Regions from separate parts of the Kineococcus sp. R86509 genome, predicted to be linked through region 1. Evidence: riboswitches for the same ligand, from Rfam matches in the RefSeq annotation. Region 1 holds a riboswitch; the other holds the start of a gene.
The links. Region 1 has a riboswitch for S-adenosylmethionine ahead of SJY07_RS18610 (methylenetetrahydrofolate reductase). Riboswitches for the same ligand answer to the same signal wherever they lie in the genome.

Region 2: linked by a shared signal. The riboswitch ahead of SJY07_RS04695 (ABC transporter substrate-binding protein) and the one ahead of SJY07_RS18610 (methylenetetrahydrofolate reductase) in region 1 are both predicted to bind S-adenosylmethionine.

What each region holds. Positions count from the first base shown of each region.
Region 1 covers NZ_JAXHCE010000001.1:3,804,936-3,809,623, reverse strand. The annotation lists gene metE (5-methyltetrahydropteroyltriglutamate--homocysteine S-methyltransferase) at 1-1,094, opposite strand, end outside; gene SJY07_RS18610 (methylenetetrahydrofolate reductase) at 1,091-2,032, opposite strand; SAM riboswitch class I at 2,094-2,185, opposite strand; SAM riboswitch class IV at 2,346-2,460, shown strand; gene SJY07_RS18605 (aminotransferase class V-fold PLP-dependent enzyme) at 2,517-3,863, shown strand; gene SJY07_RS18600 (rhodanese-like domain-containing protein) at 3,947-4,321, shown strand; gene SJY07_RS18595 (hypothetical protein) at 4,364-4,597, opposite strand; gene SJY07_RS18590 (LLM class flavin-dependent oxidoreductase) at 4,675-4,688, shown strand, end outside.
Region 2 covers NZ_JAXHCE010000001.1:983,497-988,184, reverse strand. The annotation lists gene SJY07_RS04705 (carbohydrate ABC transporter permease) at 1-271, opposite strand, end outside; gene SJY07_RS04700 (carbohydrate ABC transporter permease) at 268-1,230, opposite strand; gene SJY07_RS04695 (ABC transporter substrate-binding protein) at 1,227-2,603, opposite strand; SAM riboswitch class I at 2,834-2,922, opposite strand; gene SJY07_RS04690 (Rne/Rng family ribonuclease) at 3,305-4,688, shown strand, end outside.

The DNA of each region.
Region 1 (4,688 bases):
GCGAACGCGAGCCAGCCGCGCAGGCGCTCGTCGAGGGTGGTCTCGCGGGTCACGTCGTGGGGGACGTGCAGCAGGGAGGTCGACGTCCCGGCGACGACGTGGGCGGCGGAACCCTCGAGGGTCCGCAGCCGGGCCAGCGCCTCGACGAGGTCGGCGCGCCAGACGTTGTGCCCGTCCACGACCCCGCCGACGACCGTCTTGCCGTGCAGCAGTTCCGGACGCGCCGGCGTCGCGCCGCGGACGAGGTCGAGGGCGAGACCCTCGACCGCCGTGGCGGCCAGGGGTTCCAGGAGGTCACCCGGGTCGCCGTAGGGCGTCGCGGCCAGCAGACGCGGACGGCCCTCGAGCGCCGCGAGGCGGTCGTAGGCGCGGCGGACGAGGTCGGCGAGACCTTCGACGCCGTTCGTCGCGGAGTCGCTGACGAGCGCCGGTTCGTCCAGCTGCACCCACTCCGCCCCCGCGGCCGCGTAGGCGGTCAGCAGTTCCTCGTAGGCGGCCAGCAGATCGTCGAGCCGGGAGATCGGGGCGAAACCCGCCGGGGAGTCGTCGGCCGCCTTGGCCAGCAGCAGGAACGTCACGGGCCCGACCACGACGGGACGGGTCAGGAACCCGTCGGAGAGCGCCTCGGCGAACTCCCGCACCCCACGGTCGTCGGCGAACCGGAAGGTCGTCGACGGGGAGATCTCGGGGACGAGGTAGTGGTAGTTGGTGTCGAACCACTTCGTCATCTCCAGCGGGGCGTCCGCACCGCGACCGCGGGCGATCGTGGAGTACCCGACGAGGTCGACGCGGCCGTCCTCGCCCACGACGTCGGCGAAGCGCGGCGGGACGGCGCCGACGGCGACGGCGGCGTCGAGCACCTGGTCGTAGGCCGAGAACGCCGACGGGATCGACGCGTCGTGCGCCGGCAGGCCCAGGGCGTTCAGGCGGCGGACCGTGGCGGCACGGACCCCGGCCAGGGCGGCCTCGGTGGTGTCGAGGTCGGCGCGACCGGCCCACAGGGCCTCGAGCGCCTTCTTGGTCTCGCGGTCGGCGCCGATGCGCGGGTAGCCGAGGACGGTGGCGGTCCAGGTGGGGAAGTTCTCGGTGCTCACGGGGTGGGACCTCCTACCGCAGCGATGCGGCTCTGGGTGGATCGGGGCAGGTTCAGGTGGTCGAGCAGGTCGAGCGCGGGTTCCGCCGCGTTGAACGTGTAGAGGTGCAGTCCGGGGGCGCCGGCGTCGAGCAGTCCCGCCGCGAGTCCCGACGAGAACGCCGTCGACGCCCGGCGGCGCTGGGCGGTGTCGTCGGTGTCGAGCGCCGCGAGCAGCTGTTCCGGGGCCGGGACACCGGCCAGCTCACCGATGCGCTGCAACCGGCGGGCGTCGTCCGTCACGGCGATGCCCGGCAGCAGCGGGATGCTCACCCCGGCGGCGCGCGCCCGGCGCACGAAGGTGGCGTACTCGTCGGCCGAGAACGTCACCTGGCAGATCGCGAAGTGCGCACCGGCGTCCTGCTTGGCGCGCAGGGCCGCCAGTTCCGCGTCGCGACCGCGGGGGAAGGCCGCCACGGCGAGGGTCAGGGGACCCTCGTCGACGGGGACGCGACCGCCCCGCAGCGCGGAGCGCCGCCGTTCGGCGACCTGGAGGAGTTCCACCAGGTCCCGCGCGGTCGCCAGACCGTCCGGGTGCGGGGTCCAGTCCGCGCTCCCGACCGGCGGGTCGCCCCGCAGCGCGAGGACGTTGCGGACACCGGCGTCGAGGAACTCGCCGGCGAGTTCCACCACCTCACGTCGCGAGGACCCCACGCACGTCAGGTGGGCCATCGCCGGCACGGCCGTCGAACCCAGGACGTGGGCCAGCAGTTCCCGACTCGGTCCCCTCGTCGCGCCGGCCGCCCCGAAGGTGACCGAGACGAAGTCGGGGTGCGTGTCGAGGAGATCGGAGAGCCTGCGCCACAACGACTCCCGCCCGCTCTCGGAACGGGGCGGGAAGAGTTCGAAACTGACGGTGGGCCTCCCGGTCGCGGCGGCGACGAGGGGAGCCAGCGTCATCGCGGCCGGCCCCGGTCCGGAACCGGGTACGCGTCAGGGACATCGGTGGGGCGCATCACGAACTCCATCGGCCTGGCTTTAGCACCCTCGCCCGGGCTCGGGGGGTTGCTGCGGCGTCGTCGAGCCAGGACTCTCGGCCGCTCTGGATGGTGTTCACCGAATGTAGACCGGGGTCGACGCGATCCACAAGTGCTGTTCCGGGGTTCCCCCGAACGGAGGAACTACCCGACACGTGGGGTTCTGGAGGGAGTTCCGACGGGTTCGCGACACGCCGATCTTGCTCAGCGGGGTCCGACGTGACAACCTCACCGCAGGTCATGAGCGCCAGCGACAAGCCCCGGCTCGCTGGCCGGCAACCCTCCCTCCGCGGCGGGGTGCCCCGGGTGACGACCTGGTCGACGCCGCGGTGGCGCCGGCAAGCGCGGACCTCGCCGGGGTGATCCCGGTCCTCCCGGCAGGGTCCAGTTCCTCCAGGAGACTTCTCGTGACGCTCAGCACCCTCTCCCCCCTCCGCTGCCCGGCGCCCGTCGCGCCGCTGCTGCCCGTGGTCGGCCGGGACACCCGCGTCCCGCTCGCCCAGGGCGGGTCGACCACCTACGCGAACCTGGACAACGCCGCGAGCGCGCCCGCCCTCGTCTCCGTCGCCACCCGCGTCGCCCAGGTCCTCCCCCACTACGCCAGCGTCCACCGCGGCGCCGGGTACCTCTCGCGCGTCTCCACCGCCCTGTTCGAGCAGGCCCGGGCCGAGGTCGGGACCTTCCTGGGGGCACGCCCCGACGACGTCGTCGTCTTCACCCGGAGCACGACCGACGCGCTCGACCTGCTCGCCCGGGCCGTCCCGCAGGGCTCCAGGGTCCTGGTGGCCGACGTCGAGCACCACGCGAACCTGTTGTCGTGGCAGCGCTCAGCCCTGACCACGGTCCTGCGCGGCGGGTCGGACGCGGAGGAGACCGCGACGCTGCTGGAGGCCGAGCTCGCCCGCGGCGGGTACGCGCTGCTGGCCGTCGCCGGTGCCTCCAACGTGACCGGTGAGGTGCTGCCGCTGCGCCGGCTGGCCCGGGCCGCGCACGCGGCCGGCGCCCGCATCGCCGTCGACGGGGCGCAGCTGCTCCCCCACCGCCGGGTGGACCTCGGTCGCGACGGGATCGACTGGATCGCGCTGTCCGGGCACAAGCTCTACGCCCCCTACGGAGCGGGCGCGCTCGTCGGTCGTCGCGACTGGCTCGACGCCGCCGATCCCTACCTCGCGGGTGGAGGCGCCACCCTCGACGTGCGCCACGACGCGGTGCGGTGGGCCACCGGGCCCGACCGCCACGAGGCGGGTTCCCCGAACGTGCTCGGCGCCGTCGCCCTCGCCCAGGCCTGCAGCACGCTCGCGACACTGGCCCCCGGAGCGCTCGAGGCGCACGAGGAGGCGTTGCGCGAACGGCTCGTCGGCGGGCTGACGGCACTGGCGGGCGTCGAGGTCGTGCGCCCGCACCCCGACGACGCCGTGGGGGTCGTGACCTTCACCGTCCCCGGTCGCTCGGTCTCCGAGGTCGCGGCCTTCCTCTCGGCCGAGCACGGGATCGGTGTGCGCGACGGACGGTTCTGCGCCCACCGGTTCGCCGACTCCCTCGGTCTGGCCGACGGCGGGCTGAGGGTTTCCACCGGGGTCGGGACGGGATCGGCCGAGGTCGAACGGCTGCTGGCCGCGGTCGAGCAGTTCGTCGGTGCCGGGCCGGAGCTCGAGTACGGGATCGTCGAGGGGCACTGGGGTCCCACGACCGACGCTCGCCCGGAACCCGCGTCCTTCCTGCCCGCGCCCGGTGCGAACGCGGACCTGGGGTGACCTCGTCCCCGACGCCTCAGCCCGCAGGGACGACGGCCTCGCGCGATCGCCGGGGCCGACCGCACGAACCGAGGAGACACGACGTGAGCGACACCACCGCAGCACCCCAGGCACCGCTCGTCGACGCCGAGACCGCCGGACGCGCCGTCGCCGCCGGTGCGCTGTTCGTCGACGTCCGCAGCGACGCCGGGCGGGCCGCCGCCGGCGACCTGCCGCAGGCCGTCGTCGTGGCCAAGACCGAGGTGGCGGCGAAGTTCGCCCTCGGTTCCGACACCGCGCTGGCGGAACTCACCGGGAAGGACCAGCAGATCGTCGTGATCTGCGGTTCTCCCGCGGGCTCCGGCCCCGTCACCGCCGAACTGCTGGCGTCCGGCTTCACCGACGTCGTGCAGGTCGACGGCGGGTTCCCGGCCTGGAAGGCCTCGGGGCTGACCGTGGGCGAACCCGCTCAGACCTGATCCACCCCGGTCGACATCCACCCCTGTCGACGGGGCAGGACGTCAGGGCATCGGCTCGCTGCTGGGCCGGGACCCGTCGCCGATCCCGCCACGTTCGGCCTCGGCGAAGAGCGCGCGCAGCTCCCCCTCGAACTGCGGCCAGCTCAGCTCGCCGGGGGCCGGCTCGTCGTCGAGCGGCGACCAGGCGTACCCCCACTGCCCCTGCCCCGCGATGGCCAGTCCGGCCACGATCGACGACACCCAGTGCGCCAACAGTTCTCGTACCCGGTCACGCATGGTCGCCTCCTCGTCGATCGGTGGAGAGCACTGTGACACAGACGACGGCTGCCGTACCCACCACTCAGGAGATTTCCATGCCGACCCCCTT
Region 2 (4,688 bases), 2.8 Mb from region 1:
AGGCGGCGGGTACCGCGACGATCGAGGTGAGCAGCGTCGCCCCGATCGCGACGACCCACGAGTTCGCGAGCATCGTCGAGAGCGGGACCGTCGCGAAGGCCTTGCTGAAGTTCGACCACACGAAGTTCGTCGGCAGCCAGCCGCCGTTGGCGATGTCGTCCACGCTGCGCAGCGACAGCGAGACCATGAACAGCATCGGCAGCAGCGCCACGAACGCGACGGCCGCCAGGATCACGCGCAGACCGCTGCGGCGCAGCACGGCGCCGGTCACCGGTCGGCCTTCACGGCACGCGAACGCACCAGCGTCACCACGGTGGTGAGGACCCCGACGACCAGGCCGAAGACCAGCGTCTCGGCGGCGGCCGTCCCGATCTCGTAGCTGCCGCGCATGCCCGTCCGGAAGATCTCGAAGCTGCTGACGATGGTGGAGACCCCCGGCCCGCCCTGGGTCACCACGGTCACCAGGTCGAAGACCTTCAACCCGATGACGAGTTCCAGCAGCAGGACCGAGAGGACGTTGGGGGCGACGACCGGCCAGACCACCGAGGTGAACGTGCGGAACGCACCGGCGCCGTCGAGGGACGCCGCCTCGCGGAGTTCCTCGGGGACCCCCAGCAGGGCCGCGAAGACCAGCAGGGTCACCAGGGGCGTCCACTGCCAGACGTGCATGACGATCAACGCGGCGAAGGCTCCCACGCTGTCGCCCAACGGGTTCGCGCCGGGGAAGCCGATCGCCGAGAACAACCCGCCGAACGCGCCCCCGACGGGGGCGAGCATGAGCTTCCAGGCCACCCCGACCATGACGGGCGGCGTGACCAGGGGCAGCAGGAGGATCGTCCCGACGGCGCCGAACCGGGTTCCCCGCGCGTGCAGCAACAGGGCGAGGAGGATCCCGAGGCCCGTCGCGACCAGGGCGGCCACGACGGCGAAGACCACGGAGCGGACCAGCGAGCCCGCGAACGCCAGCGACTCCCAGGCGTCGACGAAGTTGTCGAGACCCGTGAAGTGCTGCAGGGGTTTGCCCAGCGACGACTTCGTGAAGGCCAACGCCACGACGAACACCGTCGGGTAGACCAGCATGAGCGCCAGCCCCGCGAGGCTGGGCGCGGCCAGCCACGTCGAGACGTGCCCCGGCCGGTGGCGGCCGGGGACCGCGCGCCGGGCGGCAGGATCGCGGCGACCCCGCCGCGGCCCGGGCACGGTGCGCTGCCCGTCCAGGAGCTGGCTCATCCGAGTTCCTTCTCCCAGCTCTCAGCGGCCTTGTCGAGCGCGGCCTGCGGTTCCGTGGACCCCTGGATGGCGAGCGCCAGCTGGTCGACGAGGTCCTGCAGCGCCTTCGGCGCACCGGCCCGGCTCGGCCAGGCCAGCGGGTCACCGTCGAGACCCTCGCGGATGACGTCGGTCGCGATGCCCGCGGCCGTGGCGTAGTCGGTGGAGTCCAGGACGGTCTTGCGCGCCGGGTCGATCCCGGAACCCGCGGTGGAGGCGAGCAGCAGGTTGTTCTCCTGGTTCGTCGCCCACTTCACGAAGGCGGCGGACTTGTCGATCTGCTGGGAGGCGCTCGAGACGCCCAGGCCGAACCCGGCGTCCAGCGCGGTGCGCGCGGTCGTGTTCTTCCCGCCCACGGGGAGCGTGACCACGCCCCACTTGTCGACGATCTTCGAGCCGGCCGGGTCCTGCGCCTTCAGCCCGAGGTCGGTCCAGGTGTCGAGCATCGCGCCCTGACCGGAGAGGAAGGCGGAGTTGGCCTGGTCGAAGCCGGTCTGCAGCGGTGTCGGGAGGGCCGCGGGGGAGACGTCGATGAGGTGCTGCAGCGCGGCCAGCCCCTCCGCCCCGTGGAACGCGGCCTTGCCGTCGGAGCCGACGAGCGTGCCGCCGTAGCCGGCGAGGCGGTTGATGAAGGAGCAGCCCAGGATCATCGGGACCTGCTGACCCTCGACGATCGCGCCGTAGACGCTGCCGCCGGAGTCCTGGGTGATCTTCGCGGCGACCGCGTCGTAGTCGTCCCAGGTCGTGGGCGGTTCGACGCCGTACTTCTCGAAGACCTCGGTGTTGTAGTAGAGGACGTGGGTGTCGCCGTCGAAGGGCAGGCCGTAGCGCTTGCCGTCGATCAGGGTGTACGGGTCGTAGATCGAGGGCAGGAAGTCGTCGGTCGCGATGTCGGTGTTCGCGCCGATCCAGTCCGTGAGGTCGACCAGGGCGCCGGCGTCGACGAGCTGGCCGAGGCCGAAGTAGAAGTAGTCGAAGACGTCGAACTCCCCGTCGCCGCCCTGCACGTCCAGGATCTGCTTGCTCGTGAGCTGGTCGTAGGGGATCGCCGTGACCTCGAGCTTCCCGCCGAACTCCGCCGCGAACTTCTTGCCGAGCAGGTCCGTGAAGGCCAGCACGTGCGGCTGGTTCACCATCAGCTTGATCGTCGCCCCCTTGAGGTCGACGGCCTTCCCGGCGCTCAGGCCCGAGGAGGTGCTCTCGTCACCGCAGGCGGCCAGCGTGCCGGTGCCGGCGAGCGTGCCGAGACCGAGAGCCCCGGAGAGGACCCGCCGACGGGACGCGAGGAGTCGGGAGGTGCTGGCGGGCAGGAGGGTGCGACGGGGCGCGGACATGGGTGTGCTCCGGGGGGTAGGCGGACGGTGACCGTCCGTCGGGGTGCGCGAGGGCGCGGGGGAGGAGGTCGAGCGAGGTGCTGCGGGGATGCGGCGGCGGTGCTCAGACCGCGCGCGGCGTCCCCCGGCGCATCGGAGCGCCCTGGCGACACGCCGTGGAGGCGGCGCGCGAGAAGTCGACGTGGAAGCGCCGGGTCAGGGTCGAGCGGGTACGGCTGATCACGCTGTTTCCTCCATCGCCCTGGCGGGAGCACCTGCCGCTGCGCGGTGGTTGCTGTGGCGTCGTCGAGCCAGGTCTCTCGGCCACTCTGGATGGTGTTGATCGGAGACTAGCGGACCGCCGGCCCCCTTGGCGACGGTTGCCGCGGACGGCCCGGACCCGTCCTGGCGAGCTGTGCGACACTGACGGTGGTCGAGCGTTCCCTACACCGGGCGCCCGGCCCGCTGTCGAGACCGTCGCCCTGCGCGCGGGCTCCGGGGAGCGCCGCGGTCCAGTGGAAGGACCTCGCAGGCGCCCCGGGCCACACGCCGGACGTCGACCGCCGGCGGCACGGACGGAGCACGCGAAGAGCGCGAACCCGTCGGTGCACACAGAGGACTTCCGTCGGGTGCGGGACGACCCACCCGGCGATTCCGACCAGGACGCTCGCGCGGCCGTGGGTTCACCGGTGGAGCGGGCGCCGCGGGCGAGCGGAGCACCCGTGAGCACCACACCCGAAGAGAACGACGCAGCAGCAGCCGAGGGCGCGGCGACGACGCGGCCCCGCCGGCGCCGTGCCGCGAGTCGACCCGCCGGTCCGCCGGCCCACGTCGACGTGTCCGGCGAGACCAGCGCCGCGGCCGAGCCCGCCACCCCCGCCACCCCCGCTGTGGCGGAACCGACGCCCGATCCCGTCGTGGCGGCGGAGCCGGAGCCCGTCGTGGCCCCGGCACCCGAGCCTGTCGTGGAGACCGAGGCGCCGCCGCGTCGTCGTGCGCGTCGGGCGACCCGCAAGGTCGCGACCCCGGCCGAGGTGGCCGCCGAACCCGTTGTCGCCGAACCCGTCGTGGAGCCCGTCGTGGAACCCGTGGCGGAGGTGACCCCCCAGGTCGAGGTCACCCCGGAACCCACCCCCGAGCCCGCCGTCGAACCGGCCGCCGTGGAGACCACTGCGGAGGCCCCCGCCGAGGCCCCGGCCGCGGCCCCCGCCCGTCGTCGTCGCAGCCGCAAGACGGCCGTCGCGCCCGTGGTGCCGGCCGTCCCCGTCGAGGAGGAGCCCGTCGAGGCCGCTGCGCTCGCGCAGGACGTCCCGGTGGAGGAAGCCCCCGTCGAGGCCCCCGTCACCCCGGTGGCGGAGGACCCCGACCTCATGGACGACCCGGTCCTGCTGCGAGCCGCCGGGTTCGCCCAGGGACGACGGGCCCCCAGCGAGGGTGAGCGTGCCGCCGACGCGGCCGCCCGCGCCACCGCCCTCTTCTTCCAGGCCCCCGTCGACGAGGAGCCCGTGCGTCGCAGCCGTCGCGCCTCCGCACCCGCCGGCCCGCCCCCCGTCAGCGACCAGGACACCTTCGCCTTCGACGGCGAGGAGGACGGCGAGTCCGACGTCGAGGTGGACGACGCCCTCGACCGGACCGGTGACGAGGACGACCAGATCGATGACCAGGGTGACGCGGGCGACGACGACCACGACGACGACGACGACGGTGGTGCGCCGCGTCGGCGTCGCCGCCGCGGTGGCCGCGGTCGCCGCAGCCGCACCCCCGTCGACGGTGACGTCGAGGACGAGTCGGGCGAGACCGGCGCGGACGACGAGGACGTCGCCGAGACCGACTCCGGGGACCAGACCGAGGACCCCGAGGACGAGACCGAGCAGGACGACGACGGCGAGGAGTCGAACGGGTCCTCGCGCCGCCGTCGTCGCCGTCGCCGTCGCAGCGGTTCCGCGGAGTCCGAGGACGTCTCGCCCGACGACCCGCCGAACACCGTCACCCGGGTCCGGGAACCGCGTCGTCCCCGTGCCGCGGTCACGACCGGTGGCACCGGCGAGGACGAGATCACCGCGCTCAAGGGTTCGACGCGTCTCGAGGCGAAGAAGGTGCGCCGCC